Regions from separate parts of the Arthrobacter sp. Y3221160 genome, predicted to be linked through region 4. Evidence: predicted binding sites of a transcription regulator. Region 4 holds the regulator's gene; each other region holds the start of a gene.
The links. Region 4 encodes LexA, which represses DNA repair genes until DNA is damaged. Its sites were predicted from a motif close to TCGAACANNTGTTCGA; they were not measured.

Region 1 (5,158 bases), on a different contig from region 4:
GGAAACGACGGTGCCGAAGAGGCCGAACTGAGTCATCACCTCGGTACCCGGCACCATCTGCTCCTTGATGCGCTCGGCCTTTTCGCGCATCTGCGCCTGGACCTTCTTTTGCTTGCGGAACATGAAGAAGATCAACAGCGCGAAAACGGCGAACAGGGCGATGGTCATCACGTCGATGCCGCCCGACTGCTGCTGGGGAGTGGTGCCGGTGAAGAGATTTACGAACACAGGGAAGTTCCGTCCTAGAAGTCTGGAGCGGACCGGTAGGAAAATCCGGACCGTGTACGCAGCCTGCCGCGTCCCGTGGGGGACGGCGCACTCCGCACGTTCCTACCATTCTACGCGGTGACCGCCCTGACACGGTCAAGCTTCAGTTTTCGGCGAAATCCGTGTCCGGCTCCAGCAGTTCCGAGAGCAGGTCTTCGGTCTGTCCCGCGGCCAGGTGATCCGGCACCGCCAGCCCCAGGTGTTGCCAGGCCGCGGCGGTGGCGATCCGTCCGCGCGGCGTCCGGCCGAGCAGCCCTTCGCGGACCAAGTAGGGCTCGGCCACCGTCTCCACCGTCTCGGTTTCCTCGCCGACGGCTATGGCCAGGGTGGATAAACCGACGGGCCCACCGCCGAACTTGGTGATCAGGGCGGTCAGCACCGCACGGTCCAGCCGGTCCAGTCCCCGTTCGTCGACTTCGTACATATCGAGCGCCGCCGCTGCCGCACGCGCATCGATCTCCTCGATCTTGTGCACAAGGGCCCAGTCCCGCACCCGGCGCAGCAGACGGTTGGCGATGCGGGGCGTGCCGCGGGAGCGCCCGGCGATCTCGGCGAAACCGGCCGAACTGACCTTGAGGTCCAGCAGCATGGCCGAGCGGCGGAGCACCAGCTCAAGCTCCGCGACGGCGTAGAACTCCAAGTGCCCGGTGAAGCCGAACCGGTCGCGCAGCGGCCCCGGCAGCAGCCCGGCCCTCGTCGTGGCCCCGACGAGGGTGAACGGCGGCAGGTCGAGCGGGATGGCGGTGGCGCCGGCGCCCTTGCCCACCACGATGTCCACCCGGAAGTCCTCCATCGCCATGTAGAGCATTTCCTCCGCCGGCCGCGACATCCGGTGGATCTCATCCAGGAAGAAGATCTCCCCTTCGGTCAGCGACGACAGGATCGCCGCCAGGTCGCCCGCGTGCTGGATCGCCGGTCCGGAGCTGATGCGCAGCGGCGCGTTCATTTCCGCGGCGATGATCATGGCCAGCGTGGTCTTGCCCAGTCCGGGCGGGCCGGACAGCAGGACATGGTCGGCTGTCCGTTCGCGGATCCGGGACGCCTCCAGCACCAGCGACAGCTGCTGGCGGACCCGGGCCTGGCCCACGAAATCGTCCAGGTTCTTGGGGCGCAGCGCCGATTCGATCGCCCGTTCTTCGGTTTCCGACGTGTTGGCGACCAGCCGGTTGTTCTCGGAATCCTCCGCCACGCTAGTTCACTCCCGCGGTCCGCCGGGACGCGCCGGTCCGGGCGCCGTCCTGGCCGAGCCTGCGCAGGGTTAGCCGCAGCAAGTCGCCCACGTTACCTGCCGCTGCCGCCTCCGGATTTTCCTCGGCGGTGGTGTCCACCGCCGCGGCGGCGTCCTTCTCGGACCAGCCCAGGCCGGCCAGGGCCTCCTGCACCTGTCCCTTCCAGCCGCCCTTCTGCTGGGGGGCCTGCTCGCCGGTGGGGATCAGCTTCCCGGCCAGCTCGAGCACGATCCGGCCGGCGAGCTTCGGCCCGATACCCGGAACCTTGGTGAACGCCTTGCTGTCCCCCTCCGCGGCGGCAACCCTCAGCGCCTCGGGCGAGTGCACCGACAGCGCCGCCAGGCCCAGCCTCGGGCCGACCCCGCTGACCGAGATGAGGGTTTCAAAAACTTCCCGTTGCGCTGCGTCCTCGAAGCCGAACAGCGTCATGGAGTCTTCGCGCACAATCATGGTGGTGGCCAGTTCGGCCTCCCGCCCCACGAACAGCGTGCCCAAGGTCTGCGGCGTCGCCTGGACGAGCATGCCGAATCCGTTGACGTCGATCACGGCCGATTGCAATCCCACGTGGGCGACGACGCCGCGCAACGAGCTAATCATGAACTCAACTCCCAATTCCGGCACTGCGGCCCGGAGTCCGCCCCGCCGGCAGCACGGCGGCGGATTGTCCGAACATATCTACGAATAGCTTACGGGGCAGCACGGACATTGCCGGCCACCGCCACACCGTGGCACCGGTTCCGGCGGCCGCCGCCGGCCCCACGTCAGCGGCGGGTGCGCTTGGCCTTCGCTTCGGCCTCCGCCCAGAGCCGCTGCGCCGTCGTCATCCCGCCGCCGGCAGCCGGTCTCGCAGCTCCGCCGCGCCAGGCATGGGTGATGGCCAGCGCCAGGGCGTCCGCGGCATCGGCCGGCCGCGGCGGGGTGTCCAGCCGAAGGATCCGGGTCACCATCTTGGTCACGGCGGCTTTGTCCGCCTGCCCGTTGCCGGTGACCGCCGCTTTCACCTCGGTGGGCGTGTGCAGCGCGACGGCGATCCCGCGGCGTGCTGCCGCCGCGATGACCACCCCGGATGCCTGCGCGGTGCCCATCACGGTACTGACATTGGTCTGGCTGAAGACGCGTTCGACGGCGAGCACGTCCGGGGTGTGCGCGTCGAGCCATTCGTCGATCGCGTCGGCAATCTTCAGCAGGCGCAGCTCCAGCGCCATGTCCGGGGTGGTCCCCACCACACCGACGTCCACAAGGGAGGAGCGCCGGTTCGGTTCAACATCGACCACGCCCAGGCCGCAGCGGGTCAGGCCCGGGTCCACTCCCAGCACGCGCATGACGGGCGCCGACGGCCGGACCGGTGTCAGTCGTTCTCGATTTCGGCGAGGACGTCCGCGCTGATGTCGGCGTTGGAGTAGACGTTCTGGACGTCGTCCAGGTCCTCGAGGGCATCCACCAGCTTCATGAACTTCCGGGCCGCGTCCGCGTCGAGCTCCACGGCCATCGAGGACACGAACTCGATCTCGTCGGTTTCGTATTCGATGCCGGCTTCTTCCAGTGCGGCCACGACGGCGCGCAGGTCCGTGGGATCGGCGTGGACCTCGAAGTTGTCGCCCTGCTCCTTGACTTCCTCCGCGCCGGCTTCGAGCACCGCCATCAGAAGGTCGTCTTCCGTGAGTTCGTTCCTGGGCAGGGACACCACGCCCTTGCGGGAGAACATGTAGGACACCGACCCCGGGTCGGCAATGGTGCCGCCGTTGCGGGTGATGGCCAGGCGAACCTCCGAGGCGGCCCGGTTCTTGTTGTCGGTGAGGCACTCGATCAGCACAGCGGAGCCCTGCGGCCCGCGGGCCTCGTAGATGATTTCGCTGTAGTCCACCGTTTCGCCGGTCAGGCCGGCACCGCGCTTGACCGCGCGGTCGATGTTGTCGTTAGGAACCGAGGTCTTCTTGGCCTTTTGGACGGCCAGTTCCAGCGCGGGGTTGCCGGACATGTCCGCTCCCCCGTTGCGCGCCGCTACCTCAATGTTCTTGATCAGCTTCGCGAACGACTTGGCACGCCTGGCGTCGATCACGGCCTTCTTGTGCTTGGTGGTTGCCCACTTGGAGTGTCCGGCCATGCTTACGCCTCTCCTCTGACGATGCGGATGAAAAGTTCGTGGATGCGGCGCTCCCCCGTAATCTCCGGGTGGAAGGATGTCGCCAGCAGATGCCGCGAACGCACTGCCACTATTCTAGCTGTCCCGTGCAAAGTGTCGGTGTGGGAGGCCTCCTCCGGCTGAACGGCAGCCAGGACCTCCACGCCCTTGCCCACGCGTTCCACCCAGGGCGCACGGATGAACACGGCGTGGACCGGCGCCGGGTCCTGGCCGGGAGACGCCGCGCTGAACTCCAGGCCCCGGAAGTCCAGGTCGGACTCGAACGATTCGCGCTGCCGGCCGAAGGCGTTCCGCCGCACCGTTATATCCAGGCCGCCCAGCGTCTGCTGCGGTTCGCCCTTCAGGTCGGTGGCCGGGTCTGCAATCTCCCGGGCCAGCATGATCATGCCCGCGCAAGAACCGTAGACCGGCATGCCCGCCTCGATCCGCCCCTTCAGCGGGTCGGCCAGCTCAAAGATGCGGGTGAGCTTGTCGATCGTCGTGGATTCACCGCCGGGGATCACCAGGCCGTCCACGGCCGCCAGTTCCGCCGGCCGCCGCACCGGCACCGCCGTGGCGCCGCTGTGCTCCAGGACGGATAGATGTTCGCGGACATCGCCCTGCAGGGCAAGCACACCAATCGTGACCACGGTGACGGTTCCTCGGAGTTCGCATCGGGGCCGCCTCAGTGGCGGCCGTACGGAAAAACAGTAGTGCCAACCGGTCCGGCGGTGTTAAACGGTGCCCCCCCCTCCCCTGTGGTGACCGACACTGTTCGGCCCGGGCCGACGGCGCCGGGGCACGGCGGCTTGTATAGTCTCTACTCATGCGACACCTCCTTGCGACCGTTGCCGGAAAGGCCGTAAAGGCGGTAGCCAGGCTCCGCGGCGGCGGTTCCGCACTGCCCGGCCTGGTGGCCGAAAAAATCGATCCGCAGTTCCTGCCGCGCACGCTCGGCGAGCTGCCGCGCGGCGTCGTGGTGATCAGCGGGACGAACGGCAAAACCACTACCACCAAGATGGTGGTGGAGCTGCTGCAGGGGCAGGGCCTGAAGGTGTTCACGAACCGGACGGGCAGCAACTTCACCCGCGGCGTGGTCGCTGCCGTGCTGGGCGACTCCGACGCCCGGGGCCGGCTTGACGCGGACATTGCCGTGTTGGAGCTGGACGAGGCCCACGCGGTTCACTTCGTCAAACTGGTGGCCCCGCGCTACAGCCTGCTGCTCAACGTCATGCGCGACCAGCTGGACCGCTTTGGCGAAATCGAAACGACCGCGGGTTTCCTCCGGCAGATCGCCGCGGCGACGACCGAGGCAGTGGTACTGAACCGGGAAGACCCGCGCATCGCGGCGCTGGCGGGCGCCGTGGCCGCGCCCCGGGTCGAATACTTCGGCCTGGCGCCGCAGCTGCGCCACATGTTCCCGCACGACGACGAGATGCGGTCCGCCGCCTCAGCCGACCCATCCGGCGCCACCGCCGCCGACGCCGGCCGGCCGAGCGCCGACGTCGTGCTTTCGGCCTGCGAAGGGGCCGCCGCAACC
Region 2 (5,158 bases), on a different contig from region 4:
CAGTCCGTATCCCAGCGCGATGACGAAGGCAGCGGCAACGAGGACCTTGATGTCGCGCGGAATCGGAGTGGGTGCCGGCTTGCCCGGTCGCTGGTGGCCGGACAGGCGAAACTGACGCGCCGTGCGGCGGAAAACTGGCATGCCAACCAGCGTAGCCCGACCCGCGCGCCGGCTCGGTGTCAACGCCGGGCCGCGCACCGCCGTCGTCCTCTATGCCACTCTGTGCCGCCGCTCTGTGCCGCTCTCGGTGCCGCGCGAAACACTGCCGAAACACGCCGGTTGCACCGGTTTTACCTGCGCGGGCTTCTTGTAACGCGGCCGCAATGAAGCATCTTGCTGGCCGAAACACGCCGTCGTCAGTCTTGGTTCATCGGTGGGAAATTACCCGCCAACGAACGAGGGGACGTGAAACATGGATCTGTCGGCAGGTCACGTCTGGGTAATGATTTCGGCGGCCTTGGTGCTGCTCATGACGCCGGGACTGGCATTCTTCTACGGCGGGATGACGCGGGCCAAATCGGCCCTGAACATGATGATGATGAGCTTTTCCGCCGTCGCGCTGGTGGCGGTGGTCTGGGTGCTGTGGGGTTACTCGATGAGCGGGGGCGAGGGCGTGGCCCAGCTCTTCGGCAATCCGTTCGCCGCGTTCGGCCTGGAAGGGCTGCTTGGCACCCCTGACCTGATCAGCGCCGGGTACGGTGCCACGTTCGCGATCATCACGGTGGCACTCATCTCCGGCGCCATCGCCGACCGGGCAAAATTCAGCGCCTGGGCGGTCTTCGTGCCGGTCTGGGTCACGCTGGTTTACTGCCCGCTGGCCTTCATGGTCTGGGGCGGCGGCTTGCTGGGGGCGGAGGGAGCCATCGGCGCCTGGGCCGGGGAGGCGATCGATTTCGCCGGCGGCACGGTGGTGCACATCAATGCCGGTGTAGCGGGCCTGGTCCTGGCCCTGATTCTGGGCAAGCGCAGAGGCTTCGGCAAGGACCCTGCACAGCGCCCGCACAACATCCCGCTGGTGATGATCGGCGCAGCGATGCTGTGGTTCGGCTGGTTTGGATTCAACGGGGGAGCGGCGGGCACGGCGGAGGAAGCCGGGCTGATCTGGGTCAACACCATGGCCGCCCCGGCAGCCGCCATCGTGGGCTGGCTGGTGACCGAGCGCCTTCGCGACGGCCGTCCCACGTCCCTCGGGGCGGCCTCGGGTGTGGTCGCGGGTCTGGTGGCCATCACCCCGGCCTGCGCCAACGTATCCCCCCTGGGGGCGGTGGGTCTGGGCCTGGTGGCGGGCGTGCTGGCCGCGCTGGCGGTGGGGTTGAAGTACAGGCTGGGCTACGACGACTCGCTGGATGTGGTGGGCGTCCACCTGGTTGCCGGCCTGGTCGGAACGCTGGCCCTGGGCTTCATCGCCCTTCCGGTCGAGGGTGCAGGCGGTGGTCTCTTCTACGGCGGCGGCGTCGCCCAACTGGGGGCGCAGGCCGTGGCGGCGCTGGTCTCCATGGTGTTCTCTGGCGTGCTGACCCTGATCATCGGCTTGGCGATCCACAAGACCCTTGGCTTCCGGGTGACTGCAGAGGATGAGGTCACCGGCGTGGACCTCGCCCAGCACGCCGAATCCGCCTACGAATTCGGCGGCCTGGGCACCGGCGGAACATTCATCCCGCACCCGGCAACCGACCCCAGCGCCCGCAGCACGATCAAGGAAGAGGTCAACGCATGAAACTGGTTACCGCAATCATCCGGCCGGAAAAGCTGGAGGCAGTCCGCAACAGCTTGGAAAGCTACGGGGTCCAAGGGCTGACCGTCAGTGAGGCCAGCGGGTACGGGCGGCAGCGCGGCCACACGGAGGTCTACCGCGGCGCCGAGTACACGGTGGACCTGCTGCCCAAGGTCCGCGTCGAGGTGCTGGTGGCGGACGATTTGGCCGACGACATCGTCGACGTCCTCGTGGCCACCGCCAACACCGGCCGCGCGGGCGACGGCAAGGTCTGGCTGGTGGATGTGCAGGAAGCGGTCCGCGTCCGAACGGGCGAACGCGGCGAGGCTGCCATCTAGGACTGGAACCTTCGGTTCCCTGGCCCGGTTGTTCCGGCCGCCCCTGCGGCGTCCGGAGCAACCGGGTCTTCCTGTGCGCGGGTGCACTCGCGGTGTCTGCGGCGGCCCGGAAACCGCGGCGGTGCCGCGGTTTCGTCGCATGACGGTGGGCTGGTTTCCCCTCGAGACGCACCCGTCGGCTTCGCGTTTAGCCGTTAGCCTGCTGAGTTGTCCTACACAGGGAAGGACGGTTCCCCGTTCAGCCATTGGCTGGCTGAGTTGTCCTACACAGGGAATGACGGTTTCCCGTTCAGCCATTCGCCGGCTGAGTTGTCCTACACAGGCAGGTGTCGGGGGCAGGTTATGCACTTTCCTCGAAGACCCGTTCTACCCGGGGCGTGGGCTGCGTAGCGTTGAAGTATGGCAGCGGAACCGTTGGACGAGGCACAGGAGCCGGAGGAATCCTCCGGCTCCCCTGCCGCGTCCGACGACGGTGCCGGGCCCGACGACGGTGCCGCGCCCGACAATGGTGCCGCCGAACCGGTACCGGTCCCGCGGGGGTGGGCGGACGACTGGCAGGAGCTGGGACCGGCGGAACTGGCAGGCCTGCTCGCCGGCACCGACCCCGCGGCCCTGGACGACTGGTCGACCCTCGACTACCTCCAGGCGGTGCGCAAACACGAGGCCTGGACCCAGTCCCGCAGGCTGCGGGCCCTGCACCGCCTGGCCGTGCTCCGCCCGGCAACCGGGCCCGACGCCGGGGCACCGGACGGGATCTGCCGGCACGCCGCCGCCGAGCTGGCACCCATCCTGGCCGTGCCCCGCCAACGCGCGGCAGCGGAACTGGCCGACGCACACCAGATCGCCACCTGCCTGCCCGCCACCCTCGCGGCCCTGGACAACGGCGACCTCGACCTGCCCCGCGCCACCGCCATCGCCCGCAAAGGCGCCGGCCTGCCGCCCGAGGCCCTGGCCGGCTACGAAGCCCGCGTTGTTCCCGGCGCCGGGACCATCACCCTGGAATCCGTGCAGGCCCGGGCCCGCACAGTCCGCGACCGGCTGCACCCCGAACCCCTCGAGACCCGGCACCGGGCCGCGATGGAACGCCGCACCGTCCACTACCAGCCCCAGGACGACGGGATGGCCGAACTCTACATCCGCACCAGCGCCGACAAAGCCCTGCTCGCCTACAACCTGATGCAGGCCCACGCCCGCAAACTCCAAACCGTCGACGAAACCCGCACCCTGGGCCAACTCCGCGCCGACGTGTTCACCGACATGCTCCTGCGCTACCCCGGCCACGCCTACCAGCCCGCCACAACCAGAGGAACCGCCGCCGACGAAACAGCCGCCGGAACCGCCGCCGGCGACACAGCCGCCACCCAGACGGCCACCGACAACTGCGGAACAGCGGCCACCCAAGCATCAGCCGGACCGAGAGCAGCAAGCCGTTCCGGAACTGCTGCCGGATCCGGGACCGTGCTCGGCTCTGTAACGAACGCAACGGCAATGACAACGGCAGCCGCTCCACCTGGCGCCCCCGAGAAAACCGGCCCAGAAATCCCGGACGCGGACGTTGCGGCGTGCACCGCCCGAAACACGGCAGCCGGAGGGACGGCAGGGCAGGGTCCCTGCACCTGCGGGGGCGGGAACGTGACCGCCTCCGTCGCCGTCACCGCGCCCCTGCACACCCTGCTCCGGCTCGCCGAAGACCCCGGCGACCTCACCGGCTACGGGCCGATCCCGCCGGGCATGACCCGCGACCTTGCCGCGCTCGCCAAATCCTGGTTGATCGTGCTCACCGATGACTATGGCAAGGCAGCCGCCGTCGCCAAAGACCTGCGCACCCCGCCCGAATGGCTCAAACGCCTCGTCCGGCTACGCGACCGCCACTGCCGCGACTACGGCTGCACCGTCCCCGCCGACCACTGCGACATCGACCACACCATCGCCTGGGAAGACGGCGGCACAACAGTCATGGAAAATCTCAGCGCCAGATGCAAACCCGGGCACAAAACCAAACACCACGGCGGCGGAACCGTCACCCAAGACCCCGACGGGACCCTCCACTTCACCACCCGCTCCGGCCACACCCACACCACCAACCCCGACCTAGGCTGGACACTCACGCTCCCCGCAACACCCGGCGCAGAAGAAGCCACGGAAAACGGAGTTAACGGGGCCAAAAGTCCCCGGGACTGTACCCGCGGCGAGGGCGACACCGGCGGCGACGAAGCCAGGGACGGCCCATGGGACAACACCTCGCCACCGTTCTAGACGCCCCGCCACCGTTCCAGGTAATTGGCGGCCTTATTTACGCTAGGGGAGCGGCCTGTCGCTCCGGGAAGTTGACCAACCGGCCGGACCGTTGCTGCCCGCTTCGTACTCTTCCAGCGGCACTTCGTCTTTTTCCCAGGCCTTCAGCACGGGCTCGACTATCCGCCAGCACTCCTCGGCGGTATCCCCGCGGACGGACAGGAGCGGGTCGCCGCGCAGCACGCCTTCCAACACTTCGCCGTAGGGCAACAGATCGGCCGAGTGCAGGTCGGCGCTCATGACCGCCCGGTCCAGAGTGAAGATGTCCCCGGGACCGTTCACATCGATCTCAAGTTGAAGGGTTTCGGGTCCGAGCCCGATCCGCAGCCGCGTCGGGGCGTCGATGCCCTTAAAGCCCGTCGGCAGGTGGTTGACCGGCCTAAAGGTGATGATTACTTCCTTCTGCGGCTTGCCCAAAGCCTTGCCCGAGCGGAGGATGAACGGCACGCCGGACCACCGGGAGTTGTTGATCGAGACTTCAACCTCGGCCAGGGTTTCGGTCTTCTTGGCCGGGTCCACGCCCTGTTCGTCGGCGTAGTCCGGGATGTCGCGGTCGCCGATCCTGCCGGCGGTGTAGCGGGCACGTCGAGTGCTCTTGCCGAAATCCGGGTTGACGCTGCTTGCGCGCAGGACGCTGCCGATATGGTCGCGCAGGTCCCGCTCATGGATGGTGGCCGGGGCGTTGAGGGCGGTCAGCGCCATCACCTGCAACAAGTGGCTTTGGATCATGTCACGCAGCGCGCCGGCCCCGTCGTAGTAACGGGCACGACCCTCCAAGGCCAGCCCCTCATCGTAGAAGATCTCGACTTTC
Region 3 (5,158 bases), on a different contig from region 4:
GGTTCTGAAACCGGCGTACCCGGTGTCGCGGCCCTGCCAGAACGGGGAATTGCTGCTGAGGGCGGCGAGTACGGGAAGCCAAATCCGAATGCGGTCCAGCACAGCTACGCCCTCCTCCTCAGAATCCACGCTGACGTGGACATGGCAGCTGGAGGTCAAGGACTCTTCTGCGGTCAGCCCGAACTGCGCCCTCAGTGCCTGGACACGGGTATCAGGAGCTGGATGCGGTGCGGCCGGCGACGGCGATGTGGCCAGCGCAACGGCCCTTGCTCCTGACGCGCGGGCACAAGTGTCGGCCAAGGCTCGTCCGGCCAGAATCTCGGCTGCCAGATCGGACAAGGTTGCGCGGGGCGGGGAGATGACCTCGATCTGTTCCTGCTGGAGTTCGGTTGCGAGCGTCGGGCCGGTTGAGGCAGAGGCAGCAGCGACGTCCGTTTGCCCGGGTTGCTGGGCTTCTCCCGCTGTGAGGCGGTACTGGTCCATGACGGCTGCCGCACGCGGCACAGACAGGCCCGTGGCGGGGTCGACCAGCAGTAGCTCCTCTTCGACACCGAAAGTGCGCATGCAACCACCTTTCGCCGGGCTTGTGTTGAGGGTGACGGCCGGGATGCCGCTGCTTAGCCGGGCTCACCAAGAGTACGTGCGGGAAGCCGGGCGGTCCACAGCGGCAACCGAACCTCGCCTCACTTCGCTGGCGATCACCAAGAGGTGTGTGCGGACTCGGCGTCGTGCGTCCAGGCCGCGCCGAGCGGGAGGTCTTCGGACATTCGGCGACCCTGTCTGACGCGGCATGCTCCTAGGGAAGGTCTTCCCGTCTGATTGTCGCGTCAGCCTGCGGGTCCTCGACCTGCGGTGCTCCTGCCGGTCGTGGAATGCGCTGCCGTTCGGCGCGGCGCTTGGAGTGTGCGGAAAGCTCGTCATGCCGAATCATGAAGCGGATGATGCTCGGGCGAAGCGCACGAAGATTGACCAGCCCGCTGCCGCAAAGCCAGCAGACCAGACGGTAGCTGTGGTTCACCTGAACCAACCGGTCTGTACCGTGATCCATGAGCCAGTCAGGTGACAAGAACTCATGCATCGGTGGCAGCAAATAATCGGCGGGCAGTAACCGCGCGAAGGCACCCTGCGGTTGGAAGCACTGTTCCAACTGAAGCATCATCCACCATTCTTCTGAGAGGTAGGCAGGGCCGCAGGTCTCCAGGAAGCGCCGAAGGTGAGCCTCCAACCTGAGTGAGCGGTCGAGCTGGATTGGTCTTACCTGACGTTGTTGGACGAAGAACTCCCGTAGCACGTCGTCGACTCGCGCCTTGGGCCTCGCATACCTGGTCACTGTTGAATCCTCTTGCTATGGGTTTCGCTTCATGTCGGTTGGAGCAGTGGGGCGTCTAGAACGGTGGCGGGGTGTTGTCCCATGGGCCGTCCGTGGCTTCGTCGCCATCACCGCTGGTCTCATTCCGCGGACTGTTTGCCCCGTTGGCTCCGTTTTCCGTGGCTTCTTCTGCGCCGGGTGCCGAAGGGAGCGTGAGCGTCCAGCCTTCGTCGGGGGTGGTGGTGTGGGTGTGGCCGGAGCGGGTGGTGAAGTGGAGGGTCCCGTCGCTGTCTTGGCTGACGGTTCCGCCGCCGTGGTGTTTGGTTTTGTGCCCGGGCTTGCACCTGGCACTGAGATTTTCGATGACTGTTTTGCCGCCGTCTTCCCAGGCGATGGTGTGGTCGATGTCGCATTGGTCGGCGGGGACGGTGCAGCCGAAGTCGCGGCAGTGGCGGTCGCGTAGCCGGACGAGGCGTTTGAGCCATTCGGGCGGGTGGCGCAGGTCTTTGGCGACGGCGGCTGCCTTGCCATAGTCATCGGTAAGCACGATCAACCAGGATTTGGCCAGCGCGGCAAGGTCGCGGGTCATGCCCGGCGGGATCGGCCCGTAGCCGGTGAGGTCGCCGGGTTCTTCTGCGAGCCGGAGCAGGGTGTGCAGGGGCGCGGTCACTGCGACGGAGGCGGTCACGTTCCCACCCCCGCAGGTACAAGGCCCCTGCCCTGCCGTCCCTCCGGCTGCCGTGTTTCGGGCGGTGCACGCCGCAACGTCCGCGTCCGGGATTTCTGGGCCGGTTTTCTCGGGGGCGCCAGGTGGAGCGGCTGCCGTTGTCATTGCCGTTGCGTTCGTTACAGAGCCGAGCACGGTCCCGGATCCGGCAGCAGTTCCGGAACGGCTTGCTGCTCTCGGTTCGGCTGATGCTTGGGTGGCCGCTGTTCCGCAGTTGTCGGCGGCGGGTCCGGTGTCTGTGTCTGTGTCTGTGGCGGGCTGGTAGGCGTGGCCGGGGTAGCGCAGGAGCATGTCGGTGAATACGTCGGCGCGGAGTTGGCCCAGGGTGCGGGTTTCGTCCGCGGTTTGGAGTTTGCGGGCGTGGGCCTGCATCAGGTTGTAGGCGAGCAGGGCTTTGTCGGCGCTGGTGCGGATGTAGAGTTCGGCCATCCCGTCGTCCTGGGGCTGGTAGTGGACGGTGCGGCGTTCCATCGCGGCCCGGTGCTGGGTCTCGAGGGGTTCGGGGTGCAGCCGGTCGCGGGCGGTGCGGGCCCGGGTTTGGACGGATTCCAGGGTGATGGTCCCGGCGCCGGGAACAACGCGGGCTTCGTAGCCGGCCAGAACCTCGGGCGGCAGGCCGGCGCCTTTGCGGGCGATGGCGGTGGCGCGGGGCAGGTCGAGGTCGCCGTTGTCGAGGGCGGCGAGGGTGGCGGGCAGGCAGGTGGCGATCTGGTGTGCGTCGGCCAGTTCGGCGGCCGCGCGTTGGCGGGGCACGGCCAGGATGGGTGCGAGCTCGGCGGCGGCGTGCCGGCAGATCCCGTCCGGTGCCCCGGCATCGGCGCCGGTTGCCGGGCGGAGCACGGCCAGGCGGTGCAGGGCCCGCAGCCGGCGGGACTGGGTCCAGGCCTCGTGTTTGCGCACCGCCTGGAGGTAGTCGAGGGTCGACCAATCGTCCAGAGCCGCGGGGTCGGTGCCGGCGAGCAGACCGGCCAGTTCCGCCGGTCCCAGCTCCTGCCAGTCGTCCGCCCACTCCCGCCGCACCGGTACCGGTTCGGCGGAACCATCCTCGGGCACGAAACCATCGTCGGGCGCGGCACCATCGTCGGGCGCGGCAGGGGTGCCGGAGTGATCCTCCGGCTCCTGTGCCTCGTCGAACGGTTCCGCTGCCATACTTCAACGCTACGCAGCCCACGCCCCGGGTAGAACGGGTCTTCGAGGAAAGTGCAAAACCTGCCCCGACAGCTGCCTGTGGAGGACAACTCAGCAAGCGGACGACTGAATGCGGAACCTCCATGCCTGTGCAGGACAAGTCGGAAGGCGAACGATTCGACGCGGAGCCGTCCACTGCCTGTGGAGGACGGCGTCCCCTGCATAGTGTCCTGATGTGGACAGCTCAGGATACGGCGTAGCGGGACTTCCATGGGCAGCCTGCGCCGCCGGAAAAGCGAACTGCCAACAGCGGGAGCCCGTCCCTAAACAGCAGGAGCCCGTCCCCAAAGGGACGGGCTCCTCGTGGCCTCAGGCCACTACGGTTTTCGGCTCGCCAAGCGGCTCCAGCCTTCCTGCCAGCAAGTCCTAGAGGTTGCCGGTCGCGATGCGCAGCATGCGGCGCAACGGTTCCGCCGCGCCCCACAGGAGCTGGTCGCCCACGGTGAAGGCGCTGATGTACTCGGGACCCATTTCCAGCTTGCGAATACGGCCCACCGGGATCTCGAGCGTGCCGCTGGCCGCCACCGGCGTCAGGTGCTCCATGGTGGCTTCCTTGGTATTGGGAACCACGCGGGACCACTCGTTGTCGGCGTCGATGATCCGCTCGATTTCGGCCACCGGCAAATCCTCGGTGAGCTTCAATGTCAGGGCCTGCGAGTGCGACCGCATGGCGCCGATACGGACGCACAGGCCGTCAAACGGGATCCGCTTGTCGTCGCTCAAGCCCAGGATCTTGTTGGTCTCGGCGGGGGCTTTCCATTCTTCCTTGGACTGTCCGTTGCCCAGGTCCTTGTCGATCCACGGGATCACGGAACCGGCCAGCGGCACGCCGAACTGGGAGGCATCCAGTTCGGGGCTGCGCTGCTGGGCCAGGATCTTGCGGTCAATTTCCAGAATGGCGGAGGAGGGCTGCGCCAGTTCGTCGGCCACCGCGGCGTTCAGCGTACCGAACTGGTTCAGCAGTTCGCGCATGTGCCGGGCCCCGCCGCCGGAGGCCGCCTGGTAGGTCATGGACGTTCCCCACTCGACGAGGCCGTTCTTGAACAGGCCGCCCAGGCCCATGAGCATGCAGGAGACGGTGCAGTTGCCGCCGATAAATTCCTTCACGCCCCGCGCCAGGCCGGCGTCGATCACGTCGCGGTTGACCGGGTCCAGCACGATGATGGAGCTGTCCTGCATCCGCAGGGTGGACGCCGCGTCTATCCACAGGCCGTCCCAGCCGGCGTCGCGCAGCTTCGGGTACACCTCGGCGGTGTAGTCGCCGCCCTGCGCCGTCAGGATGATCGGCAGCTTTGCCAGCGTCTCGATGTCGTACGCGTCCTGCAGCTTGCCCGCACCCGCAGCGAAGGACGGGGCGTCGCCGCCGGCGTTCGACGTGGAGAAAAACACGGGGTTGATGAGGTCGAAGTCGCCTTCATCCTGCATACGCTGCATGAGGACGGAGCCGACCATGCCGCGCCAACCGATCAGGCCGACGGACTGGGCAGATGAAGTGGCTGCAGGGGAAGTCATGCATTCCATTTTACGGACCGGGTCAATTTAAGCGCTGTGAGTTACACGAGGTAGGCGCTGCGGGTTACACAAAGTAGGCGCGGCGGCTTACACAAGGTGGCGCTGTGAGTTGCCCAGAGTGGGTGGAGCGCAAGCGTCACAATGACGACGGCGGTGCCGGGAGCCGGCGATTCCCGGCCCGGCCTGTCCGCTCCGGCCGGGCCTACACGTAGGGCCTTAGGCGCTCCTACTCCGGGCCGCGGACCCAGAGCGAGATGCGGTAGCGGGTGCCGTTGGCCGCGGTGTACCAGTCCTCGGTGGGGCTGACGCCCTCGAACTTCCATTCCGGGCCGAGCTGCGGGGCGTACGTGTCCCCGTCCGTCTCCAGGTCGATGACCGTCACCGAGGCCGCGTTGGCGTGCTGCCTGGCGAGGTTGAAGATC
Region 4 (5,158 bases):
CGGTGAAATGTCCGCCGATCAAGTGGTACTCCTGGCCTGCCGGTTCTCCCGTGTGCACCAGGTAGGGCCGGCCGGAGATGTCCACGACGGCGTGGGCCAGCGCCTCGTCCAGGGGCACCGTGGCTTCGCCGAAACGGCGGATCCCGGCTTTATTGCCCAGCGCTTCCTTCAGCGCGTCGCCGATGGTGATGGCGACATCTTCGACGGTGTGGTGCGCGTCGATGTGCGTGTCCCCGCTGGCCTTCACCGTCAGGTCGACGAGCGAGTGCTTCGCCAGGGCGGTGAGCATGTGGTCGTAGAACGGCACGGTGGTGCTGATCTCGGAACGGCCGGTGCCGTCGAGGTCCAGTTCAACCAGCACGGACGACTCGCTGGTAATGCGTTCGAGGCGTGCGGTACGTCCGGTGGTGGTTTCCACGGTCATGGGAGTCCTTTGACGAATTGGTCGACCGGCGCGAGCCGGTTCGCTCTTACTAGTTTAGGAGACGGGGCTCGCCACGAGGGCCTTGATGCCGTCGAGGAAGGCTGTGGTCTCGGCCTCAGTGCCGGCGGTTACCCGCAGATGGCCCGGGATCCCGACGTCGCGGATCAGAACGCCGGCTTCCAGCAGTCCCTGCCACACCGAGCGGGGGTCCTCCAACCCGCCGAAAAACACGAAGTTTGAGTCGGACGGCGCCGGGTCGAGTCCCAGCTCGGCCAGCCCGTCGACAATGCGGTCCCGCTGCGCCTTGATGTCTTCGACGTTGGCCAGCAGCGCATCGGCGTGTTCCAAGGCGGCCAGGGCCGTTGCCTGCGTGACGGCGGACAGGTGGTAGGGCAGGCGGACCAGGCGCAGCGCATCGGTAATCTGCGGTGCGGCGGCGAGGTACCCGACCCTGGCGCCTGCCAGCGCGAAGGCCTTGCTCATGGTGCGGGAAACGATGAGCCGCTCCCGTCCCGGCAACAGCGTCAGCGCGCTCGGCGTTCCGGCGTGGGCGAACTCGGCGTAGGCCTCGTCCACGATCACGATGGCCTTGGAGGCCTCCCCCGCTTCATACGCCGCCTCCACGACCTCAAGACCCAGGGCGGTGCCCGTCGGGTTGTTCGGGGAGCAAAGAACGACCACGTTTGCCCCGGAGTCGGCCACGGCGGCGGCGGCAGCGTCCGGGGACAACGTGAAGTCTGCCCCCCGCGGAACGGCCACATAATCCGTGTCCGTCCCGCTGGCCAGCAGCGGGTACATGGAATAGGTGGGCGGGAAGCTCAGCAGGGTGCGGCCGGGGCCGCCGAAGGCCTGGAGGATTTGCTGCAGGACCTCGTTCGATCCGTTGGCGGCCCAAATGTTCTCTGCGGTGAGGCCGTGCCCCAAGTAGCGGGCCAGCGCCGTCCTCAACTTCGTGAACTCGCGATCCGGATACCGGTTCAGACCCGCGGCAGCCTCGCTGACGGCCGAGACGATGGCCTGACGGACAGCATCGGGCAGGCCATGGGTGTTTTCGTTGACGTTCAGGAGGACGGGAACCTCCAGCTGGGGCGCACCATAGGGCTCCAGGCCCCGGAGATTTTCCCGCAACGGCAGGCGGTTCAGGCGTTCTAACTGCTCACTCACCGGTCCAGTTTAAGCTTCGGCCCGCCCGGGGCAGGAATCGGGCGGGCCGAAGCAGCTCATATTACGGCTGCCTCAGCGCGCGGACGGGACCAGCAGCTGCTGCCCGGCGTGGACGATGTCCCCCTGCAGGCCGTTCAATTGCGCGATCTCGAAAATGACATCGTGGGGGTTGCGGTCCGGCGCGGACTGCACTGCTATGTCCCACAGTGACTGGCCGCTGCCGACCGTGACGGTCGCCGCCGGCCCCGGCCCCAGCCCCCCGGCGGCGGCCATTGCCGGAGCAGTGAAGAAACCGATCAGGGTCAGGGCTGCGGCCGCGGCGAGCATCAGCGGCAGGCCGATCAGCAACAAACGGCCGCGGCGGGTCAGCCGCAGGCCTGTGCTGGTACGAAGGCCGGCGGGCTGCGGTGCGAGCTGGGCGGACATGGTGCCACCTTTCCGATATTCGATCTATTTCGGCTGGTTTCGATCGTCTTGCAACGGTATTCGAACGTATCTTCGAATACGTCTTCTACAGTTTTAGCACTGGTGATCGAACATTGTCGAGACTCAGTCGAACAAATGTTTGAAATTCGCTACCGCCTCGCCTAGCGTTGTAAGCGTCGGGCGGCAGTAAGAGCAGTGCATCAGCCGCCACCGACAAAACAGTTGAGACAACAGTCCATGTGCGGTTCCGCTACGGCGCCGGCGCAGGGACCACTACGGGGAGACCGGGGCCGGACATGTCGGAAGAGACCACCACCACTGCCGGAGCGAAGCGACGCGGCCGGCCCGTCAAAGTGGGGCGCAGCCTGACGCCGAGGCAGAAGAAGATCCTGGAAACCATCCAGCGCTCCGTCATGTCCCACGGATACCCTCCGTCCATGCGCGAGATCGGTGACACGGTCGGTCTGGCAAGCCTGTCCAGCGTCACGCACCAGTTGGCCCAACTGGAGAAGATGGGCTACATCAGGCGCGACCCCAAGCGTCCCCGTGCCATGGAAATCCTGACCCCGCTGACACTCGAGCACGGGGGTGTGGAAATCGTCGGAGTCGATGAACCGCAACAGCTGCGCAGCTCCAGCGGCGTCGCCGTATCCGAGCTGACCACGTCATCCGACACGGCGATGGTGCCGCTGGTGGGAAGGATCGCAGCGGGCGGGCCGATCCTGGCGGACCAGGCGGTCGAGGACGTCATGCCCCTGCCGCGGCAACTGGTGGGACACGGCGAGTTGTTCATGCTCAGGGTCTCGGGCGATTCCATGATCGATGCGGCCATCTGTGACGGCGACTGGGTCGTGGTCCGCCAGCAGCACACGGCCGAGAACGGCGACATCGTGGCGGCGCTGCTCGACGACGAAGCAACGGTCAAGACCTTCCGGCAGCGCGACGGCCACACCTGGCTGTTGCCGCAGAATACCCAGTACGAACCGATTCTTGGCGACCACGCAACCATCATGGGCAAGGTTGTCTCGGTGATGCGGGCCCTCTGACGCGCCCGGTCTCCCCGGTCCGCGCTGCAGCCACCCCGGGATCCCCTGCCCGCACGGGCGGTCCCCGCGCAGGGCCCCGCTCGCTCCGGAACGGGCGTGCCCCCAACCCGTTCAGGCTGAGGCCGTAGCCAGCCTTTCCAAGACCTGGCGGGCCGTGGCGCCGTCCTTGGTACTCCAGAAGGGCGGCAGGGCGCTGCGGAGGAAACTCCCGTAGCGCGCCGTCGCCAGCCGGGAGTCCAACACGGCCACCACTCCACGGTCGTTTGACGCGCGGATCAGCCTGCCGGCTCCCTGGGCCAGCCGCACGGCCGCATGGGTCGCCGAGACCGTCATGAAACCGTTTCCCCCGGACTGCGCCACGGACCGGGTTCGGGCAGTCGTGAGCGGGTCATCCGGCCGGGGGAACGGAATCCGGTCGATGACCACGAGCCGGCACGCGGAACCGGGAACGTCGACGCCCTGCCAGAGCGTCATGGTGCCGAACAGGCAGGTGTCGGGCTCTTCGGCGAATTGGCGGACCAGCGCGCCCATCGACGATTCGCCCTGGCACAGGATGGTCAGGTCGGTGCGCCCGCGCATCTCGGCCGCGGCTTCTTCTGCCGCACGCCGCGAGGAGAACAGGCCCAGGGCGCCGCCGCGCGAGGCCAGCAGCAGCTCCTCGAGTTCATCGAGCTGTTCCGGGCTGGTGCCCCGGCCCGGCTTCGGCAGATGCGACGCCACGTAGAGCACGCCCTGCCTGGGGTAATCGAAGGGGCTGCCCACGTCCACGCTGGAATAGGCGGGCGCGCCGGCTCCGAGCAGTCCGAGCGACCCGGCGACGGCATCGAAGGTCCCCCCGACCGACAACGTCGCCGATGTCAGCACAACGGTATGGTCGTCGAACAAGCCCTCACGCAGCCGGGACGCCACCGAGAGCGGCGCTATGTTCAACGTTGCCGGCTGGTCGTCATTGGCGGCGTAGTCGCCGGTTTCGCCATAGGTGCTGGGACGGGTCGCCCAGATGACCTCCCGGGAGTCCGGAGCGGACAGCAGCCGTTCGGCCAGTTCCAGCACGGCCGCGAGCCGTGAGCGCGCCATCTGCCGTCCGCCGTCCGCTGCCCCCGCACCCTCGGGCTTGGAGTCGGAGAGCGCCGCGCGGGCCGCTTCCCGTACCTGCGCGAGAACCAGCTCATGCTCCTCGCGGAGGCCGGCCGCCAGCAGGCCGGTGGGCACCGACTGCAGGACGTCCTCCAGCGCGTCGGCGGCGGAGTTCAAAGGCTCCACGCTGATCCCCGTGTGTTTGCGCGCCGTCGAGGCGGCGGTACGCACCATGGCGGCGGAGAGTTGCCCCGCGACGGCGCTGGTGACGCGGTCCTGCAGCTCATGGGCCTCGTCGATGACCACCACGTCATAGTCCGGGAGTACCGCGACGCCCTCGAAGGCGTTGATGGCCAGCATGGCGTGGTTCGTGATCACGATGTCTGCCTCTGCCGCGCGGCCCCGTGCCAGTTCGCTGAAGCACTCGGCGGCCAGGGGACACTTCTGGGCGCCCAGGCACTCCATGGACCCGACGGAGACCTGCCGCCAGGCCCGGTCGCTGACACCGGGCACCAGTTCATCCCGATCCCCGGTGTCGGTCTCCTGCGCCCACTCGCGCAGGCGCACGACTTCCTTGCCCAGCGCGCCCGAGGCGCCGGAAGCCGACGCTGCGCCGGCCGGAGCAGGATGCGGAACCGCGTCCTCGCCGAGGCTGAACAGTGCCGCCGGCGCGTCCTCGTCCGGAAAGCCGCCCGCGAGCTTGTGCAGGCAGAGGTAATTGTTCCTGCCCTTGAGCAAAGCGACGTCCAGCGGCCTGGGCAGCTCGTCGGCGACGGCCTCCAACAGCCGGGGCAGATCCCGCTTGACGATCTGCGATTGCAGCGCCAACGTTGCGGTGGAGACGATCGCCGGCTTCTCCCCCTCCAGCGCCTGGACCATGAGCGGCACCAAGTAGGCCAGCGACTTGCCGGTGCCTGTGCCCGCCTGCACCAGCAGGTGTTGCCGGCGCTCGAAGGCCTCGGCTACTTTCGCCGCCATCTCGTGCTGGCCGGCACGGTGCTGCCCGCCCATCTCCTGTACG

Region 1: ruvA (Holliday junction branch migration protein RuvA) is a predicted target of LexA. The motif match lies at 2,162-2,177, and genes of this name have one in related genera.
Region 2: AC5RWG_RS03210 (HNH endonuclease signature motif containing protein) is a predicted target of LexA. The motif match lies at 2,406-2,421, and genes of this name have one in related genera.
Region 3: AC5RWG_RS06855 (HNH endonuclease signature motif containing protein) is a predicted target of LexA. The motif match lies at 3,216-3,231, and genes of this name have one in related genera.

Annotation. Positions count from the first base shown of each region.
Region 1 is NZ_JBNHHU010000001.1:503,538-508,695, forward strand. It holds gene yajC (preprotein translocase subunit YajC) at 1-228, opposite strand, end outside; gene ruvB (Holliday junction branch migration DNA helicase RuvB) at 371-1,456, opposite strand; gene ruvA (Holliday junction branch migration protein RuvA) at 1,458-2,093, opposite strand; gene ruvC (crossover junction endodeoxyribonuclease RuvC) at 2,258-2,818, opposite strand; gene AC5RWG_RS02350 (YebC/PmpR family DNA-binding transcriptional regulator) at 2,845-3,600, opposite strand; gene pdxT (pyridoxal 5'-phosphate synthase glutaminase subunit PdxT) at 3,603-4,268, opposite strand; gene AC5RWG_RS02360 (MurT ligase domain-containing protein) at 4,445-5,158, shown strand, end outside.
Region 2 is NZ_JBNHHU010000001.1:696,498-701,655, reverse strand. It holds gene AC5RWG_RS03225 (MFS transporter) at 1-141, opposite strand, end outside; gene AC5RWG_RS03220 (ammonium transporter) at 413-1,717, shown strand; gene AC5RWG_RS03215 (P-II family nitrogen regulator) at 1,714-2,052, shown strand; gene AC5RWG_RS03210 (HNH endonuclease signature motif containing protein) at 2,452-4,308, shown strand; gene AC5RWG_RS03205 (glucose-6-phosphate dehydrogenase) at 4,351-5,158, opposite strand, start outside.
Region 3 is NZ_JBNHHU010000001.1:1,482,639-1,487,796, reverse strand. It holds gene AC5RWG_RS06865 (glutamate--cysteine ligase) at 1-564, opposite strand, end outside; gene AC5RWG_RS06860 (hypothetical protein) at 797-1,156, opposite strand; gene AC5RWG_RS06855 (HNH endonuclease signature motif containing protein) at 1,386-3,185, opposite strand; gene asd (aspartate-semialdehyde dehydrogenase) at 3,591-4,736, opposite strand; gene AC5RWG_RS06845 (dihydrofolate reductase) at 4,963-5,158, opposite strand, start outside.
Region 4 is NZ_JBNHHU010000002.1:29,851-35,008, forward strand. It holds gene hisB (imidazoleglycerol-phosphate dehydratase HisB) at 1-424, opposite strand, end outside; gene AC5RWG_RS13155 (histidinol-phosphate transaminase) at 479-1,588, opposite strand; gene AC5RWG_RS13160 (LysM peptidoglycan-binding domain-containing protein) at 1,661-2,014, opposite strand; gene lexA (transcriptional repressor LexA) at 2,311-3,060, shown strand; gene AC5RWG_RS13170 (ATP-dependent DNA helicase) at 3,172-5,158, opposite strand, start outside.